Regions from separate parts of the Bacillus sp. LJBS17 genome, predicted to be linked through region 1. Evidence: a T-box and tRNA genes for the amino acid it is inferred to sense, from the RefSeq annotation. Region 1 holds a T-box; the other holds one or more tRNA genes.
The links. The T-box of region 1 lies ahead of ileS (isoleucine--tRNA ligase). A T-box ahead of a tRNA ligase gene usually reads a tRNA of that ligase, here a tRNA-Ile.

Region 1 (9,776 bases):
CAAGCGCATCCATTCCTGCTCTGACTGTTCTTCCGGTATACAGAACATCATCAACGAGAATGACTTTTTGATCTGTAATATCTACCGGAATATCTGCACCTTTTACAAGCGGTTCATCGTTGCTCGTTTTTTTAGAAAGATCGTCTCTGTAAAGAGTAATATCAATTTCACCGACTGTAACAGGGTTTCCCTCAATCTGTTCAATGCGTTCCGCAAGGCGTTTTGCCAGGTAAATCCCTCTTGTCTTAATGCCGACAAGAATGCAGTTATTCATTCCTTTATTGCGTTCGATCATTTCGTGAGCAATCCTGGTCAGCGCCCGTCTGATTGCCTGTTCGTCGAGAATGACAGCTTTTTGATTCAATGTGTGACACCTCACAGTTCATATAGAAGAAAAAACCCCTCCTGCCAGAGCATAGAGGGGTTTTAGGACAAGGTGCGCGCCTATACACGCATCCCGTCTATCCGTTATCCTTCTCAGCCTCTCTGGACTGTTTTAAAGAATCTATTCAGCTTCGTTTATTATTTCAGAAAAGAAACCCTCTGTCAACCGTTTTTTCTGAGGTTTTCGATTATTTCTGCCATATCCTCAGGAAGCGGCGCTTCAAATTCGACATATTCTCCTGTTCGTGGATGGTCAAAACCTAAAACTCCCGCGTGAAGCGCTTGGCCATTAAAGTCGATTGTTTTTCTTGGGCCGTATTTCGGATCGCCTGCTAATGGGAATCCAATATATTTCATATGAACACGAATTTGATGGGTTCTCCCTGTTTCAAGCTGGCATTCCACTAACGTAAAATCCTGAAAACGCTCTAGTACATGAAAATGAGTGACAGCGCTTTTGCCATCACGTGTCACAGTCATGCTTTGACGGTCTTTCTTATCTCGTCCGATCGGCGCGTCAATTGTGCCGTCATCGTGAGAAATAAGCCCGTGGACAACTGCCGTATATTTCCGCGTGACCGTTTTGTTGACCAATTGGTTTACAAGTGACTCGTGCGCCATATCATTTTTCGCCACCATTAATAAACCGGACGTGTCCTTATCGATTCTGTGAACAATACCCGGACGCATCACGCCATTTATTCCGGAAAGGTCTGTGCAATGAGCCATAAGGCCGTTTACAAGTGTGCCCGTAAGATGCCCGGGTGCTGGGTGAACAACCATTCCGCGAGGTTTGTTGACGACCAGCACATCCTGGTCCTCATAATAAATATCCAGATCCATAGGCTCTGCCAGGACGTCGAGCGCTTCCGGTTCGGGTACAGTGACGGTCACCTGATCACCCGGCTGAATTTTATAATTCGCTTTCACCGCGCTTCCATTCACGACAACCTGTCCGTCTTTTACCCATTGCTGAACCTGGGTTCTTGACCAATCATTCTCAGTCGATGCCAAAAATTTATCAATCCGCTCACTTTTTTGTTCTTCTGAAGCGGTTATATCAATTTGATTCATGCTATTGCTCCTTTTTCTTTTTCCCGCTGTCCAACAGCATTTGTATAAATAAAAGCATTACGCCGACACATAGTGAAGAGTCCGCGATGTTAAATATCGGGTAATTGTAATTGACAATAATAACATGGATAAAATCCACAACTTCCTGTCTGACAGCCCGATCGATAAAGTTGCCGATGGCACCGCCAAGCATAAGTCCGAGGGCAACGCCAAGAAGCCTTTGTCCTTTTGTATAACGCTGTATGTAATAAACAATACCAATAATAACAGCGGTTGTTATGAGGTAGAAAAACCACATTTGACCCGCTAATATCCCCCATGCAGCACCCGTATTGCGATGGGAGGTGATATAGAATACCTGATCAATGATCGGAATGCTTTGGCCAAGTTCCATGTTCTTAACAACTAGCCATTTTGTCAATTGATCGGCTGCAATAATAAGTAGTGCAATCATATAATACAGCACAAACGTTCCTCCAGTTTACGGTTACTTTAATCCATTATGCATTTTATCAATAAAAAGCACTGGAGTAAAGAAATATCAGGCATATTAACCGGCCAGACACTGTTATTCATACAGTGCCTGACCATATTCGATATCCGTTGATTTCCATATCGGAAGCGTTTTTTTCTCAAATTGGACAGAATAAAGAAAATCGTTTGCTGTTCGGGCCGTCGGCAGCACCGCTAGCTTTGAAAGAGGAATGGGAGCCCCGGTTTCTTCACAGTATCCGAATGTGCCGTTTTCGATTTTGGACAATGCAAGGAGAACGTCTTGAAGCTCTTCTTTAATATGATAGATCAGAGTTGCTTTTTGTTTATGATTGATTGCTGCTTGCGGGCTTGTAGAAACCTGAAAGCAAGAATACTCAAATAATCTCGACTGTAATTCTTCTTTCATCAGAAGAAGTTCCGTATAAATTGCGGTCAGTTGATCATTCATTCTTCACAACTCCTGCTCTTAACGTAGTACCTTTATTGTTGCCTATGAATGATGATCTAAAGCCCATAAGATTTTTCCTGCCGTTCTAAAGGATGTCACTCTTGGCACAAAAAAAGCCCGGCTTTTACGCCGGGCCCTTTTCATTATTTTTGATAGTATTTTTCAACGATTTCAGCGTTGCGTAATGAAAGTGTAGGATATTTCGGATTTGCACCTACATCTTTTGAAATCACACGTGATCTCTCACACATTTCGCCTTCCGCTTTCTCGACAGCGATTTTACCTGTCGCAAAGCTTTGCGCATCGTTCGGCGCATCATTTTCTTCGCTGATTGTCAGTTCAGACACAATAAACAGCTGAGAAAGGTTTTCTTTTATGGAAGCCAAGAGCTCTTTGTTTTCTTTGTTTGGATACAATTTCAGGTTTGCTTCCAAAGATTTACCGATAATTTTTTCATTTCGCGCAGTTTCTAACGCTTTTAGCACGTCATCACGAAGAGCCATAAAGCGGTCAAATTTTTCTTCAGTCACTTCACTGTTTGGAACCGCGATTGTTTCCGGCATATCGGTCAGCTGAACGCTCTGCTCTTCAACAAATGTTAAATGAGACCACAATTCGTCTGCCGTATGTGGAAGGATAGGCGCTGAAAGCTTCACTAATGCAAGAAGCGTTTCGTAGAATACTGTCTGCATGCTGCGTCTATCCGGATGATCCGCATGCTCGATGTAGACAATATCTTTTGCAAAATCAAGGTAGAATGAGCTCAATTCGATTGTGCAGAAATTATGAATGCTGTGATACACAACCGCAAATTCGTACTCATCATACGCTTTTTTCACTTTATCAATCAGCTTGTTCAGCTTAATCAGCATATACTGATCCACTTCACGAAGATCTTCGACAGCCACCGCATTTGTTTTTGGATCAAAATCGAAAAGGTTGCCGTGAAGGAAACGGAACGTGTTGCGGATTTTACGATATACTTCCGCAACCTGCTTTAGAATGGCGTCAGACACGCGAACGTCCGCCTGATAATCCACTGAAGATACCCATAATCTTAAGATGTCGGCACCAAGCTGTTTCATAACTTTAGCCGGAACAACAACGTTACCGATTGATTTACTCATCTTGCGTCCTTCTCCATCCAGTGCGAACCCATGGCTGAGCACACCTTTATACGGCGCTTTCCCTGTTACGGCTACTGCTGTAGAAAGAGAAGAGTTAAACCAGCCGCGATATTGGTCAGATCCCTCTAGGTATAAATCAGCCGGGCGAACGAGGTCATCACGTTCTTCAAGCACTGCTTGATGTGAAGAGCCTGAATCAAACCAAACATCCATGATATCCTGTTCTTTTGTAAATGTGCCGTTCGGGCTGCCAGGATGCGTAAAGCCTTCCGGAAGAAGATCCTTTGCTTCTTTTTCAAACCAAATGTTTGATCCGTGCTGTCTGAACAATTCAGAAACATGTTCAATGGTTTCATCTGTAATAATCGGTTCTCCGTTTTCAGCGTAAAATACCGGAATCGGCACACCCCACGCACGCTGTCTGGAAATACACCAGTCTCCGCGGTCCCGAACCATGTTGTGCAAACGCTGCTCGCCCCATTCAGGAACCCATTTGGTTTCTTTAATGGCATCCAGCAGGTCTGATCTGAAATCTTTAATAGACGCAAACCATTGCGCTGTCGCTCTGAAAATGGTTGGTTTTTTTGTTCTCCAATCATGCGGATAAGAGTGAGTAATGAATTCAAGCTTCACAAGTGCGCCTTTTTCATCGAGCTGCTGTGTGATCGCTTTGTTTGCATCATCATAGAACATGCCTTCAAACCCAGGAGCTTCGCTTGTCATTACACCTTTTTCATCAACCGGGCAAAGCACATCTAAACCGTATTTTTGGCCGATGATAAAGTCATCTTCCCCATGTCCTGGCGCTGTATGAACACAGCCTGTTCCGGCATCAGTTGTTACGTGTTCACCAAGCATAACGAGAGAGTCTCTGCCATATAGCGGGTGTTCAGCGATAATGTTCTCAAGGTCTTTCCCTTTGACCGTTCTTGTCACTTCATACTGATCAAATCCGCATGCCGATGCAACATTTTCGACTAAGGCACTTGCTACGACAAAGCGGTCTTCACCTACTGCAATCACGCTGTACTCAAGATCAGGGTGCACTGAGATTCCAAGGTTCGCCGGAATTGTCCAAGGCGTTGTTGTCCAAATGATGATGCGCTCGCCGTTTTCAAGAACGCCTTTTCCGTCTTTTACACCAAAAGCGACGTAAATAGATGCTGAACGTTTGTCTTGATATTCGATCTCGGCTTCAGCCAGAGCAGACTCACTTGAAGGTGACCAGTTAACCGGTTTAAGGCCTTTGTAAATGTAGCCTCGTTTTGCCATTTCACCAAATACGCGGATTTGCTGCGCTTCGTATTCCGGTTTTAATGTCACATATGGGTTTTCCCAGTCACCGCGGACACCAAGACGTTTGAATTGCTCACGCTGTCCCTCGATTTGCTTCCAAGCGTACTCTTCGCATAGTTTGCGGAATTCCGCTACTGACATTTCTTTGCGGTTGACCTTTTTGTTTTTTGTCAGAGCTGTTTCAATTGGCAATCCGTGTGTATCCCAGCCCGGCACATACGGTGCGTTGTAGCCGCTCATTGATTTATAGCGGACAATGAAGTCTTTCAAAATCTTGTTAAGTGCATGGCCCATATGGATGTCGCCGTTTGCATACGGAGGTCCGTCATGTAAAACAAATTTCGGGCGGTCTTTCGTCCGTTCCTGCACAAGACGATAGATATCCTCTTCCTCCCATTTCTTTTGAATATCAGGCTCACGGTTTGGCAAATTTCCACGCATCGGGAAATCTGTTTTTGGCATTAAGAGCGTGTCTTTAAAATCCATTTTCATTCCTCCACTGCATTTTTTCAGAAAATAAAAAAAGCCCTCTCATCCCATAAGGGACGAGAAAGCTTATCTCGCGGTACCACCCTTTTAGAAAAAGCCAGCATACGCTTTTTCCTCTTGAGCATCGTAACGTGATGAACGTCCTAACCTACTGTGAGTTCAGCAAGGAAACTAAAGGGCTGATCTACATGATTCCGGCCATCCCGGACTCTCACCATCTCCGGGTCGCTATGAAGGCCTGAAGGAAACATGACTGTCCCTTTCAACCGTTTTTTCATCTGAATTTATGAACGTATTATATTCGACAAGCTAAGAAAATGTCAAGATAATCAGAGAATTTATTCCTTTTCCTCAAATACAGCGTCGACTTCATACTCAAGGAGATGATCCCAATCGTCATTTTTCAGAAGATCAAGCTGAGCTTCAATCAGCATTTGGAAACGTGTTCTGAACACTTTAGACTGTTTTTTCAGCTCTTCAATTTCCATTGCAATTTTTCTTGATTTTGATAACGATTCGTTGATAATGCGATCAGCGTTTTTCTCCGCTTCCCGAACAATCAGCTTTGCCTCTTTTTGAGAATTGCGTTTTACGTCTTCAGCCGCTTCTTGAGCAACTAAAATTGATTTATTCAATGTTTCCTCAATATTGGCAAAGTGTCCGATTCTTTCATCTAGTTCATTGACTTTCGCTTCAAGCTCAGTTTTCTTGCGGAGAACAATTTCGTAATCTTTTCTGACTTGGGCTAGGAATTCATTTACTTCATCTTCATCATATCCGCGAAAACTTTTTGTAAACGTCTTGTTGTGAATATCATTTGGCGTTAATGGCATGATGCCACCTCCATTTTTACATTTCAGTACGGTTATCTAGTTCACATTATAAAACAAATTTCGCACAGATGGAGAAAAAAACTGAAAAACCGACTATTTTTGTCGTTCAAACGTAACTCTCCATTTGTCTTTTTTGGTTTTCCCTTCGATTTTTGTTAAGCTGCACCGGCCAAAACCTCTGATTGACAGCATGTCCCCTTCCGCGACTATGTATGAAGGATCTTCAACCACCTTCCAGTTCACTTTCACAAGGCCGTTTTTCACAAGCGTCTGTGATTTCTGGCGGGATTGCCTGCTCATAGAGGCGCAGACGGCGTCAAGCCTTAAAGAAGAAACCGTGTCATCTCTTATTTCGACATCAACTGCTGGAATGTTAAGGTCTGACAAGTCGATTTTCTCTAGGCTGACCGCCGCTTTGCCTGCTTGGGTCAGCTGTGCAGCCACAAAATCAGCGGTATCGGCTGAGACAATCAATTGCACTGCTGTCTCAGAAAACACGATGTCACCGAATTTTTGCCGCTTTAATCCTATGCCCATTAATGCACCAAGCAGAGAACGATGATCTACTGAGACAAACTTGTCAGCATAACGGACGTTAAACGCCTGCAGTTCAAAATCTGATTCTTCCGGAGTAATGTACTCTGGATACAGAATCGCCCGTTTCCGCTCCGCTCTGTCATAGCCGCCGGAAAAGGCAAGCCCGACATCTGCCTGTCCCGTAACAGCAGAGAGGATGACCTGCTCTCGGGGATCTAAAAAGTCGGTCAGCTTCATCCTGTACTGCTCCTGGACAATTCTTTTCCATTCGAGCGCTTGATCAATAAAGGCCCGCTCGTCTTTTCTGAAGTGCTGATATATATCGCTCATCGTCTTTCCCTTCTATGTAAAGAGGCTTGGCTGCTGCCAAGCCCCTATCAAACTGTCACATTAAAACGCAATCATGCGATAAAGTCCCCACAAGCCGGTTGTCGCAAACCGAAGCACAAGTATTGCTACGATTGGTGAAATATCCAGCATTGCAATCGGAGGAATGATTTTTCTGAATGGTTCGAGATATGGTTCACAAATCGAAGCCAAAAAACGCCCGACTGCTGTTTCCCTCGTACTCGGCACCCATGACATAAAAATATATATGATCAGGGCAAATGAGTATATTGTGATTAATAAGCTTAAAACCGAAAAAACTTGATAAAGGATCATCTCGCTTTACCACCTCTGATGTTCGTCTTCAGATATGAGCTCAGAAATTGTGCCTGATACATCTACGTTGTCAGGCGTGCAGAGGAAAATATCTGAGCCGATTCTTTGAATATCGCCGCCAATGGCATAAACGGTTCCGCTTAAAAAGTCAACAATCCGCTTCGCCTGGTCATGTTGTATCCGCTGAAGATTGACGACAACTGCCCGCCGGTTCTTCAAATGGTCGGCTATTTCCTGCGCCTCCGCATAAACGCGCGGCTCACTCAACACCACTTTAGAGGATTTCTGAACACTTTGCAAGCTCACTACATTCTGTTTGCCCGAAGGTTTATTCCCCGTATAAGCCGGCTTTTCTTTTTGCTCATGCTCCTCATGAGATTCCCGCTCTGTCTCAATATATTCATATTCGTATTCTTCATCTTCCATTGAGAAAAAGTTTTTCAGTTTATTTTTCATACTCATTGCTGTACACCCCCTGTTTCATTTCCGACTAACGATGAGCCGATTCTAATATAAGTAGCTCCTTCTTCAATTGCAATTTCAAAATCATTTGACATGCCCATCGACAGTTCAGTACACGGAGCGTTCGGCTGGTTCAGCTTCTGAACCTGGTCACGGAGTTCTCTCAGCGACCTGAAACAGCTTCTGATCTGATCTTGATCATCAGTCAGCGGAGCCATTGTCATCAGCCCGGCAACAAGGATATGTTCGAAACCGGAAAGCTCCTGTATGAATGGAATGACTTCTTCTTTTTTCATGCCGTGTTTAGAAGGCTCAAGAGAGGTATTGACCTGCACAAAGCATCGTACAGTACCTTCAGCCCGTTTTTCAATTTCTTTCGCTAATGAGAGCCGGTCTAGGGAATGGATATAGGAAACCGAATTGACGACAGATTTTGCTTTTCTTGATTGCAGACTGCCGATAAAATGCCATTCCGGATTCCCTTTTATCAATTCCTGTTTGCGGAGCAGTTCCGCATCCCGATTCTCTCCGAGGCAGGTGATGCCAGCATCTACTGCCTCCTGTGCTCTTTCAGGCGATACATATTTAGTGACTGCAATAACCGTAACTTCATCGGAGCTGCGGCCCGATCTGTTACATGCTTCGTTTATTCGTTCGTTTATATGTCGTAAATTATCAACAACACGCAAGATCTTTTATGCCTCCTTCATTCCGATAAAGGACATCATCCGTCCAGTTTTCCCCTGATCGCGGCGGTGAGAATAGAAAAGAGACGGCTCGCTTTCCGTGCATAAACCGCTGACAGAAATTTGTTCACTTGCCAAACCGCTGTCCATCAGTATAAGACGGTTCAGCTCTTTCAGATCAAGCTGATATTGTGCCTTTGCCGTCTGATTAACGGCAAGGTCTGCTGAAACCGGCAATGCGCGGACAGCATCCATTACGCGGTCGTCTACCGTATAGCATGCTCCGCTGATAGACGGGCCAATAACAGCGTAAATATCTGAGGGATTTGAACCTTCCTTCTCAGTCCATTGCTTCACCATTTCTCTGCCAATCTGTTTGACGGTGCCTTTCCACCCGGCATGGGCGACTCCGACAAGCGACTTAACCGGATCATAAAAGAAAAGAGGCACACAATCAGCAAAGCATAATGCCAAAAATACATTTTTTTCATTTGTATAGAGCCCGTCCGTTGCTTTTAGAGCCGTGTGATACTCACGGGCGCCTTTTCCCCTATCCCTCTGCGTCACTTTCTGAACGCGATTATCATGTGTCTGATCAGCGAATACCCAAGACTGCAAATCAGTATTAAACATATCGGCAATATATTCACGATTTTTAACTACATCTGCATCTTTGTCATGAACGTGCAATCCTGTATTTAACGATTCAAAAGGCTTTTGGCTGACACCGCCGTTTTTTGTCGTAAATCCGGCAATGACCTCTTTGTTGTTTTGATTCGTTTGAGCCCAGTCTTGTATCATGAGTGTCGAGGGTGTGGTAAGACTGAATGGGTGATATGTATTCATGATGATCCAACCTTTCGACAAACATTTAAAAAAGCGGAATTTCCCACTTATTTTACCACATCTTACTGCATACGTTGAGCGCCGATTTGCATATTTCTAAATGAAATGTGCCGGAAGAATCGAGACTTCCGGCATTTGCCAATCTGCGGCAGACAAGCAGGTTTATGCATGTGGTTCACTTAATCGGACCAAGATTACATCTTCCCCGATTTTTACTATATTTCGCCATGGAATGACCAATTCCTCTTCTTTTCCAAAAAATCCGAGAACTTTCCCATTTCCTCCTAGTATGATCGCCTGAATTTTACCAGTGGTCACATTGATATCAATATCACCAATACTCCCCAGCTTTTTTCCGTTTGAGACATTGACGACATCCTTTACCTGAAATTCTGAAATGCTGATCATTCCATCACGTCCTTTTTCCGTCCTTTTG
Region 2 (9,776 bases), 1.5 Mb from region 1:
TTGACATCCTCTGACAATCCTAGAGATAGGACGTCCCCTTCGGGGGCAGAGTGACAGGTGGTGCATGGTTGTCGTCAGCTCGTGTCGTGAGATGTTGGGTTAAGTCCCGCAACGAGCGCAACCCTTGATCTTAGTTGCCAGCATTCAGTTGGGCACTCTAAGGTGACTGCCGGTGACAAACCGGAGGAAGGTGGGGATGACGTCAAATCATCATGCCCCTTATGACCTGGGCTACACACGTGCTACAATGGACAGAACAAAGGGCAGCGAAACCGCGAGGTTAAGCCAATCCCACAAATCTGTTCTCAGTTCGGATCGCAGTCTGCAACTCGACTGCGTGAAGCTGGAATCGCTAGTAATCGCGGATCAGCATGCCGCGGTGAATACGTTCCCGAGCTTGTACACACCGCCCGTCACACCACGAGAGTTTGTAACACCCGAAGTCGGTGAGGTAACCTTTTAGGAGCCAGCCGCCGAAGGTGGGACAGATGATTGGGGTGAAGTCGTAACAAGGTAGCCGTATCGGAAGGTGCGGCTGGATCACCTCCTTTCTAAGGATATTATACGGAATATAAGACCTTGGGTCTTATAAACAGAACGTTCCCTGTCTTGTTTAGTTTTGAAGGATCATTCCTTCGAAACGTGTTCTTTGAAAACTAGATAACAGTAGACATCACATTCAATTAGTAACACAAGATATCACATAGTGATTCTTTTTAACGGTTAAGTTAGAAAGGGCGCACGGTGGATGCCTTGGCACTAGGAGCCGATGAAGGACGGGACGAACACCGATATGCTTCGGGGAGCTGTAAGCAAGCTTTGATCCGGAGATTTCCGAATGGGGAAACCCACCACTCGTAATGGAGTGGTATCCATATCTGAATTCATAGGATATGAGAAGGCAGACCCGGGGAACTGAAACATCTAAGTACCCGGAGGAAGAGAAAGCAAATGCGATTCCCTGAGTAGCGGCGAGCGAAACGGGATTAGCCCAAACCAAGAGGCTTGCCTCTTGGGGTTGTAGGACACTCTGTACGGAGTTACAAAAGAACGAGGTAGATGAAGAGGTCTGGAAAGGCCCGCCATAGGAGGTAACAGCCCTGTAGTCAAAACTTCGTTCTCTCCTGAGTGGATCCTGAGTACGGCGGAACACGTGAAATTCCGTCGGAATCCGGGAGGACCATCTCCCAAGGCTAAATACTCCCTAGTGACCGATAGTGAACCAGTACCGTGAGGGAAAGGTGAAAAGCACCCCGGAAGGGGAGTGAAAGAGATCCTGAAACCGTGTGCCTACAAGTAGTCAGAGCCCGTTAACGGGTGATGGCGTGCCTTTTGTAGAATGAACCGGCGAGTTACGATCCCGTGCAAGGTTAAGCAGAAGATGCGGAGCCGCAGCGAAAGCGAGTCTGAATAGGGCGCATGAGTACGTGGTCGTAGACCCGAAACCAGGTGATCTACCCATGTCCAGGGTGAAGTTCAGGTAACACTGAATGGAGGCCGAACCCACGCACGTTGAAAAGTGCGGGGATGAGGTGTGGGTAGGGGTGAAATGCCAATCGAACCTGGAGATAGCTGGTTCTCTCCGAAATAGCTTTAGGGCTAGCCTCAAGGTAAGAGTCTTGGAGGTAGAGCACTGATTGGACTAGGGACCCTACCGGGTTACCGAATTCAGTCAAACTCCGAATGCCAATGACTTATCCTTGGGAGTCAGACTGCGAGTGATAAGATCCGTAGTCGAAAGGGAAACAGCCCAGACCGCCAGCTAAGGTCCCAAAGTATACGTTAAGTGGAAAAGGATGTGGAGTTGCTTAGACAACCAGGATGTTGGCTTAGAAGCAGCCACCATTTAAAGAGTGCGTAATAGCTCACTGGTCGAGTGACTCTGCGCCGAAAATGTACCGGGGCTAAACGTATCACCGAAGCTGCGGACTGTTCTTCGAACAGTGGTAGGAGAGCGTTCTAAGGGCTGTGAAGCCAGACCGGAAGGACTGGTGGAGCGCTTAGAAGTGAGAATGCCGGTATGAGTAGCGAAAGAGGGGTGAGAATCCCCTCCACCGAATGCCTAAGGTTTCCTGAGGAAGGCTCGTCCGCTCAGGGTTAGTCGGGACCTAAGCCGAGTACGAAAGGCGTAGGCGATGGACAACAGGTTGATATTCCTGTACCACCTCCTCACCATTTGAGCAATGGGGGGACGCAGGAGGATAGGGTAAGCGCGGTATTGGATATCCGCGTCCAAGCAGTTAGGCTGGGAAATAGGCAAATCCGTTTCCCATAAGGCTGAGCTGTGATGGCGAGCGAAATATAGTAGCGAAGTTCCTGATTCCACACTGCCAAGAAAAGCCTCTAGCGAGGTGAGAGGTGCCCGTACCGCAAACCGACACAGGTAGGCGAGGAGAGAATCCTAAGGTGATCGAGAGAACTCTCGTTAAGGAACTCGGCAAAATGACCCCGTAACTTCGGGAGAAGGGGTGCTCTGTTAGGGTGCAAGCCCGAGAGAGCCGCAGTGAATAGGCCCAGGCGACTGTTTAGCAAAAACACAGGTCTCTGCGAAGCCGTAAGGCGAAGTATAGGGGCTGACGCCTGCCCGGTGCTGGAAGGTTAAGAGGAGCGCTTAGCGTAAGCGAAGGTGCGAATTGAAGCCCCAGTAAACGGCGTACGTAACTATAACGGTCCTAAGGTAGCGAAATTCCTTGTCGGGTAAGTTCCGACCCGCACGAAAGGCGCAACGATCTGGGCACTGTCTCAACGAGAGACTCGGTGAAATTATAGTACCTGTGAAGATGCAGGTTACCCGCGACAGGACGGAAAGACCCCGTGGAGCTTTACTGCAGCCTGATATTGAATGTTGGTACAGCTTGTACAGGATAGGTAGGAGCCTTGGAAACCGGAGCGCCAGCTTCGGTGGAGGCATCGGTGGGATACTACCCTGGCTGTATTGACCTTCTAACCCGCCGCCCTTATCGGGCGGGGAGACAGTGTCAGGTGGGCAGTTTGACTGGGGCGGTCGCCTCCTAAAAGGTAACGGAGGCGCCCAAAGGTTCCCTCAGAATGGTTGGAAATCATTCGCAGAGTGTAAAGGCACAAGGGAGCTTGACTGCGAGACCTACAAGTCGAGCAGGGACGAAAGTCGGGCTTAGTGATCCGGTGGTTCCGCATGGAAGGTACCATCGCTCAACGGATAAAAGCTACCCCGGGGATAACAGGCTTATCTCCCCAAGAGTCCACATCGACGGGGAGGTTTGGCACCTCGATGTCGGCTCATCGCATCCTGGGGCTGTAGTCGGTCCCAAGGGTTGGGCTGTTCGCCCATTAAAGCGGTACGCGAGCTGGGTTCAGAACGTCGTGAGACAGTTCGGTCCCTATCCGTCGCGGGCGCAGGAAATTTGAGAGGAGCTGTCCTTAGTACGAGAGGACCGGGATGGACGCACCGCTGGTGTACCAGTTGTTCTGCCAAGGGCATCGCTGGGTAGCTATGTGCGGACGGGATAAGTGCTGAAAGCATCTAAGCATGAAGCCCCCCTCAAGATGAGATTTCCCATTCCGTAAGGAAGTAAGATCCCTGAAAGATGATCAGGTTGATAGGTCTGAGGTGGAAGTGTGGCGACACATGGAGCTGACAGATACTAATCGATCGAGGACTTAACCACATTTTGAATGATGTCACACCTGTTATCTAGTTTTGAGAGAACACCTCTCTAAAGGCGGAAGGTAAGGAAACTCCGCTAAGGGCTCTCACATCCTGTGAGAAACGCCCAGTACCTTCATCCTGAAGGCATTTGTTTGGTGGCGATAGCGAAGAGGTCACACCCGTTCCCATACCGAACACGGAAGTTAAGCTCTTCAGCGCCGATGGTAGTCGGGGGTTTCCCCCTGTGAGAGTAGGACGCCGCCAAGCAATTGCACGTTAGTGCAAGTATGGAGGATTAGCTCAGCTGGGAGAGCATCTGCCTTACAAGCAGAGGGTCGGCGGTTCGAGCCCGTCATCCTCCACCATTTTTCATTATACATATCGGTTTTACATATATGCCGGTGTAGCTCAATTGGTAGAGCAACTGACTTGTAATCAGTAGGTTGGGGGTTCAAGTCCTCTTGCCGGCACCACTTTTATATGATATAATATTCAAGTCTCTTGTAAGAAGAGCCATTAGCTCAGTTGGTAGAGCATCTGACTTTTAATCAGAGGGTCGAAGGTTCGAGTCCTTCATGGCTCACCATTTACATGTTGCGGATGTGGCGGAATTGGCAGACGCGCTAGAATCAGGCTCTAGTGTCTTTACAGACGTGGGGGTTCAAGTCCCTTCATCCGCACCATTTCTGCGGAAGTAGTTCAGTGGTAGAACACCACCTTGCCAAGGTGGGGGTCGCGGGTTCGAATCCCGTCTTCCGCTCCAACTATACCATCCACGCCGGGGTGGTGGAATTGGCAGACACACAGGACTTAAAATCCTGCGGTAGGTGACTACCGTGCCGGTTCAAGTCCGGCCCTCGGCATTAAGTGTTGCGCCCGTAGCTCAATTGGATAGAGCGTTTGACTACGGATCAAAAGGTTAGGGGTTCGACTCCTCTCGGGCGCGCCATGATCTATATGAAATCGGGAAGTAGCTCAGCTTGGTAGAGCACATGGTTTGGGACCATGGGGTCGCAGGTTCGAATCCTGTCTTCCCGACCATTCTTGGGGCCTTAGCTCAGCTGGGAGAGCGCCTGCTTTGCACGCAGGAGGTCAGCGGTTCGATCCCGCTAGGCTCCACTTGGTTTCAAAAAATATTTGGCGGTGTAGCTCAGCTGGCTAGAGCGTACGGTTCATACCCGTGAGGTCGGGGGTTCGATCCCCTCCGCCGCTACCAATGGACCTTTAGCTCAGTTGGTTAGAGCAGACGGCTCATAACCGTCCGGTCGTAGGTTCGAGTCCTACAAGGTCCACCACTATACGGAGGAATACCCAAGTCTGGCTGAAGGGATCGGTCTTGAAAACCGACAGGGGTGTCAAAGCCCGCGGGGGTTCGAATCCCTCTTCCTCCGCCATACATATTCCTAATCATCGCGGGGTGGAGCAGTTCGGTAGCTCGTCGGGCTCATAACCCGAAGGTCGCAGGTTCAAATCCTGCCCCCGCAACCAAATTTTAAAATGGTCCGGTAGTTCAGTTGGTTAGAATGCCTGCCTGTCACGCAGGAGGTCGCGGGTTCGAGTCCCGTCCGGACCGCCATTTAAATACTTAGGCTCGGTAGCTCAGTTGGTAGAGCAACGGACTGAAAATCCGTGTGTCGGCGGTTCGATTCCGTCCCGAGCCACCATTTATCAATATATTTTGGCGGTTGTGGCGAAGTGGTTAACGCACCAGATTGTGGCTCTGGCATTCGTGGGTTCGATTCCCATCAATCGCCCCAAATAAAAATTGCGGGTGTAGTTTAGTGGTAAAACCTCAGCCTTCCAAGCTGATGTCGTGGGTTCGATTCCCATCACCCGCTCCATTTCTATATCGTCATGGGCCTGTAGCTCAGCTGGTTAGAGCGCACGCCTGATAAGCGTGAGGTCGATGGTTCGAGTCCATTCAGGCCCACCATGACTTTTGTATTCCACAGTAGCTCAGTGGTAGAGCTATCGGCTGTTAACCGATCGGTCGCAGGTTCGAATCCTGCCTGTGGAGCCAAATGGAGAAGTACTCAAGTGGCTGAAGAGGCGCCCCTGCTAAGGGTGTAGGTCGTGTAAGCGGCGCGAGGGTTCAAATCCCTCCTTCTCCGCCATATGATTACAGATATCATAATTATCGGCCCGTTGGTCAAGCGGTTAAGACACCGCCCTTTCACGGCGGTAACACGGGTTCGAATCCCGTACGGGTCATCCAGAAGCCTTGCATATCCTGCAAGGTTTTTTTGTTTTCTAAATCATGATATGTCTTAGATTTTGTTCTTTATTTTAAAAACAGACTACAAAAATCTCCATATATTTCGTTTTTCTTCAGAAAATGAAGTTAATTGTCTATAAGTATAAGCGCTTTCAGGAAAGGGCTTTTTTTTATTTCTTCGAATAAATACTATAAATGAAAACTATGATGTCAGAAAGGATGATTACATGGCCGCTGCCAGCCCGACAGCACATGATGTTTATCTTTTTCACGAAGGCAGTCTGTTTAAAAGCTATCAGCTGTTTGGCTCGCATTACCGCGAGCTGAATGGCAAAAGCGGATATGAATTCTGTGTGTGGGCGCCTCATGCGTCGGAAGTACGAGTGGCTGGAGATTTTAACAGCTGGTCTGGAGAAGAGCATGTGATGCACAGAGTGAATGATAATGGCATTTGGACGTTATTTATTCCAGGTATAGGAGAAAAGGAACGATATAAATATGAAATCGTGACGAATAACGGTGAGATCAGGCTGAAGGCAGATCCATACGCTATTTATTCAGAAGTCAGACCAAACACAGCGTCACTTACTTACGATTTGGAAGGGTACAGCTGGCAAGATCAAAAATGGCAAAAGAAACAGAAGGCTAAGACGCTGTATGAAAAACCTGTTTTCATTTATGAACTGCATCTTGGGTCTTGGAAGAAGCATTCTGATGGCAGGCATTATTCCTATAAAGAATTAAGTCAGACGCTTATCCCTTATATCAAGGAGCATGGGTTTACCCATATTGAACTGCTTCCGGTGTATGAGCATCCATATGATCGTTCATGGGGGTACCAAGGAACGGGGTATTACAGCCCGACAAGCAGGTTTGGCCCGCCGCATGATCTGATGAAGTTTGTTGATGAATGTCATCAACAAAATATCGGAGTCATTTTGGATTGGGTCCCCGGACATTTTTGTAAAGATGCACATGGCCTTTATATGTTTGATGGAGAACCGCTTTATGAATACAAAGAAGAACGTGATCGGGAGAACTGGTTATGGGGCACGGCAAACTTTGACCTGGGGAAACCGGAAGTTCATAGTTTTTTAATTTCGAATGCGTTGTACTGGGCGGAATTCTATCATATAGATGGATTTAGGGTTGATGCAGTGGCTAATATCCTGTATTGGCCAAATCAGGATGAACGCCACACGAATCCATATGCTGTTGATTTTTTAAAAAAACTCAATCAAACCATGAGAGAGGCATATCCACATGTGATGATGATTGCGGAAGATTCTACAGAATGGCCTCAAGTGACAGGTGCCGTTGAGGAAGGGGGGCTTGGTTTTCATTATAAATGGAATATGGGATGGATGAATGACGTACTGAAATACATGGAGACGCCGCCCGAAGAAAGGCGGCATTGTCATCAGCTTATCTCTTTTTCATTACTATATGCGTTTAGTGAACATTTTGTATTGCCGTTTTCTCATGATGAAGTCGTATACGGAAAAAAATCACTTCTTAATAAAATGCCTGGCGACTACTGGCAGAAATTTGCCCAGTATCGGCTTTTGCTGGGCTATATGACAGTGCATCCCGGAAAGAAATTGATCTTTATGGGATCAGAGTTTGCCCAATTTGATGAATGGAAAGATACAGAACAGCTTGATTGGTTTTTGGACTCCTTCCCCATGCATCAGAAAGCCAGCGTTTTTACGCAAGATCTTCTCCGCTTTTACCAAAAAAGCAAAATCCTTTATGAGCATGACCATCGTGCACAATCGTTTGAATGGATTGATGTCCATAATGACGAACAATCAATCTTTTCTTTTATTCGTTATGGCAAAAAGCACGGTGAGGCGCTTGTCATCATTTGTAATTTTACACCCGTGGTCTATCATCAATATGATGTTGGAGTTCCTTTTTTTACTCAATACATTGAAGTGCTTAACAGTGACAGTGAAACATATGGAGGCTCAGGGCAAATCAACAAAAAGCCGTTATCGGCCAAAAAGGGAGCACTTCATCATAAACCGTGTTATATCACGATGACCATCCCCCCTTACGGCATCTCGATTTTACGGGCGGTTAAAAAAAGAGGAGAGATAAAAAGATGAAAAAACAATGTGTAGCCATGCTCCTTGCCGGCGGGAAGGGCAGCCGTCTCAGCGGATTAACAAAAAATATGGCCAAACCGGCTGTATCTTTCGGGGGAAAATACAGGATTATTGATTTTACCCTAAGCAACTGTTCTAATTCAGGCATAGACACAGTCGGGATTTTAACGCAATATCAGCCGCTTGAGCTGAATTCCTATATTGGGATCGGCAGTGCATGGGACCTGGATAGATATAATGGCGGCGTGACGGTTTTACCCCCTTATGCCGAGTCATCAGAAGTCAAATGGTATAAAGGGACGGCAAGCGCCATTTATGAAAATCTCAATTATTTGAATCAGTATGATCCGGAGTATGTACTGATTTTATCAGGAGATCACATATACAAAATGGACTACGGCAAAATGCTTGATTATCACATTGAAAAGAAAGCAGATGTGACCATCTCTGTCATCGAAGTGGGCTGGGAGGAAGCAAGCCGGTTCGGCATCATGAAGGCCAATCCAGATGGGACGATCACACATTTTGATGAAAAGCCCAAATTCCCTAAGAGCAATCTTGCCTCAATGGGAATTTATATATTCAATTGGCAGCTTTTGAAACAGTATCTTGAGATGGACGATCAAAACCCTTATTCTAGCCACGACTTCGGCAAAGACATTATTCCTCTGCTTTTGGAGGAGAAAAAGAAGCTTTCTGCTTATCCGTTCAAGGGATATTGGAAGGATGTCGGAACGGTGCAGAGCTTGTGGGAAGCCAATATGGATTTGTTAAAAGAGGACTCGGAGCTGAAGCTGTTTGAACGCAAATGGAAAATTTACTCCGTCAATCCAAATCAGCCTCCGCAATTTATTTCATCTGATGCGCAGGTTCAAGATTCGCTTGTGAACGAAGGTTGTGTTGTATATGGAAATGTGTCTCACTCCGTTCTTTTTCAAGGTGTGACTGTCGGTAAGCATACGACTGTTACATCATCCGTCATAATGCCGGATGTGACGATTGGGGAGCATGTAGTCATTGAAAATGCCATTGTTCCTAATGGGATGGTGCTGCCGGATGGCGCAGTGATTCGCTCCGAAAAAGACATTGAAGAGGTGCTGCTCGTTTCAGAGGAATTTGTAGAAAAAGAATTGATTTAATTACTGAAGAGGGGGCAGAGTCAGTGTTCAATAATCAAATGTTAGGTGTTATAGATGAAACCACATATAAGCATTCTCTTCAGGATTTAACAGCACAGCGGTCGCTCGGGGCGATCCCTTTTGCCGGCAGGTACCGACTGATTGATTTTATGCTTTCCAACATGGTGAATGCGGATATTAGGAGTGTTGCAATTTTTCCGAAGTATCGTTACCGTTCGCTCATGGATCACCTTGGGGCGGGTAAGGAATGGGATTTGCACCGGAAAAAGGACGGCCTCTTTTTTTTCCCGTCTCCCCATCTTCATCACGAATACGATGAATTCGGTTCCTTTCGCCAGTTTTCGGACCATCTAGATTACTTCCACAGAAGCACTCAGCAATATGCTGTAATCTCCAACAGCCATACCGTATGCAACATTCAATTTCAATATGTGCTGAAACGCCATCAGGAGGTTGGCTGCGATGTCACCGAGGTATTTCAGGACGGCCAGTCGCTGCAAATTTATATCATGTCTACAACACTTTTAAAAGATTTGATCTACGGACATAGTGAAAAAGGCTATAAAACCATTCAGGAGGCTGTTGAAAAGGAAGCTTCCGCTCTGACCATTTGCCCTTATGAATATTCAGGTTATGCCGCAGTTATTGATTCGGTGGAAAAATATTATACCCACAGTATGGAA

Region 2: it has a tRNA-Ile gene. The T-box ahead of ileS (isoleucine--tRNA ligase) is inferred to sense a tRNA for this amino acid. The anticodon was not compared.

The regions. Positions count from the first base shown of each region.
Region 1 is NZ_CP079759.1:1,589,888-1,599,663, reverse strand. It holds gene pyrR (bifunctional pyrimidine operon transcriptional regulator/uracil phosphoribosyltransferase) at 1-364, opposite strand, end outside; gene KXZ66_RS08290 (RluA family pseudouridine synthase) at 547-1,458, opposite strand; gene lspA (signal peptidase II) at 1,460-1,924, opposite strand; gene ylyA (sporulation-related RNA polymerase-binding protein YlyA) at 2,027-2,401, opposite strand; gene ileS (isoleucine--tRNA ligase) at 2,545-5,310, opposite strand; T-box leader at 5,363-5,589, opposite strand; gene divIVA (septum site-determining protein DivIVA) at 5,652-6,146, opposite strand; gene KXZ66_RS08265 (YlmH family RNA-binding protein) at 6,240-7,013, opposite strand; gene KXZ66_RS08260 (YggT family protein) at 7,074-7,346, opposite strand; gene sepF (cell division protein SepF) at 7,353-7,808, opposite strand; gene KXZ66_RS08250 (YggS family pyridoxal phosphate-dependent enzyme) at 7,805-8,497, opposite strand; gene pgeF (peptidoglycan editing factor PgeF) at 8,504-9,340, opposite strand; gene KXZ66_RS08240 (YlmC/YmxH family sporulation protein) at 9,503-9,748, opposite strand.
Region 2 is NZ_CP079759.1:3,074,538-3,084,313, reverse strand. It holds rRNA gene KXZ66_RS16000 (16S ribosomal RNA) at 1-551, shown strand, start outside; rRNA gene KXZ66_RS15995 (23S ribosomal RNA) at 722-3,647, shown strand; rRNA gene rrf (5S ribosomal RNA) at 3,780-3,895, shown strand; tRNA gene KXZ66_RS15985 (tRNA-Val) at 3,918-3,993, shown strand; tRNA gene KXZ66_RS15980 (tRNA-Thr) at 4,026-4,101, shown strand; tRNA gene KXZ66_RS15975 (tRNA-Lys) at 4,139-4,214, shown strand; tRNA gene KXZ66_RS15970 (tRNA-Leu) at 4,225-4,311, shown strand; tRNA gene KXZ66_RS15965 (tRNA-Gly) at 4,317-4,391, shown strand; tRNA gene KXZ66_RS15960 (tRNA-Leu) at 4,406-4,491, shown strand; tRNA gene KXZ66_RS15955 (tRNA-Arg) at 4,501-4,577, shown strand; tRNA gene KXZ66_RS15950 (tRNA-Pro) at 4,593-4,669, shown strand; tRNA gene KXZ66_RS15945 (tRNA-Ala) at 4,675-4,747, shown strand; tRNA gene KXZ66_RS15940 (tRNA-Met) at 4,768-4,844, shown strand; tRNA gene KXZ66_RS15935 (tRNA-Ile) at 4,847-4,923, shown strand; tRNA gene KXZ66_RS15930 (tRNA-Ser) at 4,930-5,022, shown strand; tRNA gene KXZ66_RS15925 (tRNA-Met) at 5,040-5,116, shown strand; tRNA gene KXZ66_RS15920 (tRNA-Asp) at 5,128-5,204, shown strand; tRNA gene KXZ66_RS15915 (tRNA-Phe) at 5,217-5,292, shown strand; tRNA gene KXZ66_RS15910 (tRNA-His) at 5,310-5,385, shown strand; tRNA gene KXZ66_RS15905 (tRNA-Gly) at 5,396-5,469, shown strand; tRNA gene KXZ66_RS15900 (tRNA-Ile) at 5,485-5,561, shown strand; tRNA gene KXZ66_RS15895 (tRNA-Asn) at 5,574-5,648, shown strand; tRNA gene KXZ66_RS15890 (tRNA-Ser) at 5,652-5,742, shown strand; tRNA gene KXZ66_RS15885 (tRNA-Glu) at 5,768-5,839, shown strand; gene glgB (1,4-alpha-glucan branching enzyme) at 6,071-7,954, shown strand; gene KXZ66_RS15875 (glucose-1-phosphate adenylyltransferase) at 7,951-9,093, shown strand; gene glgD (glucose-1-phosphate adenylyltransferase subunit GlgD) at 9,117-9,776, shown strand, end outside.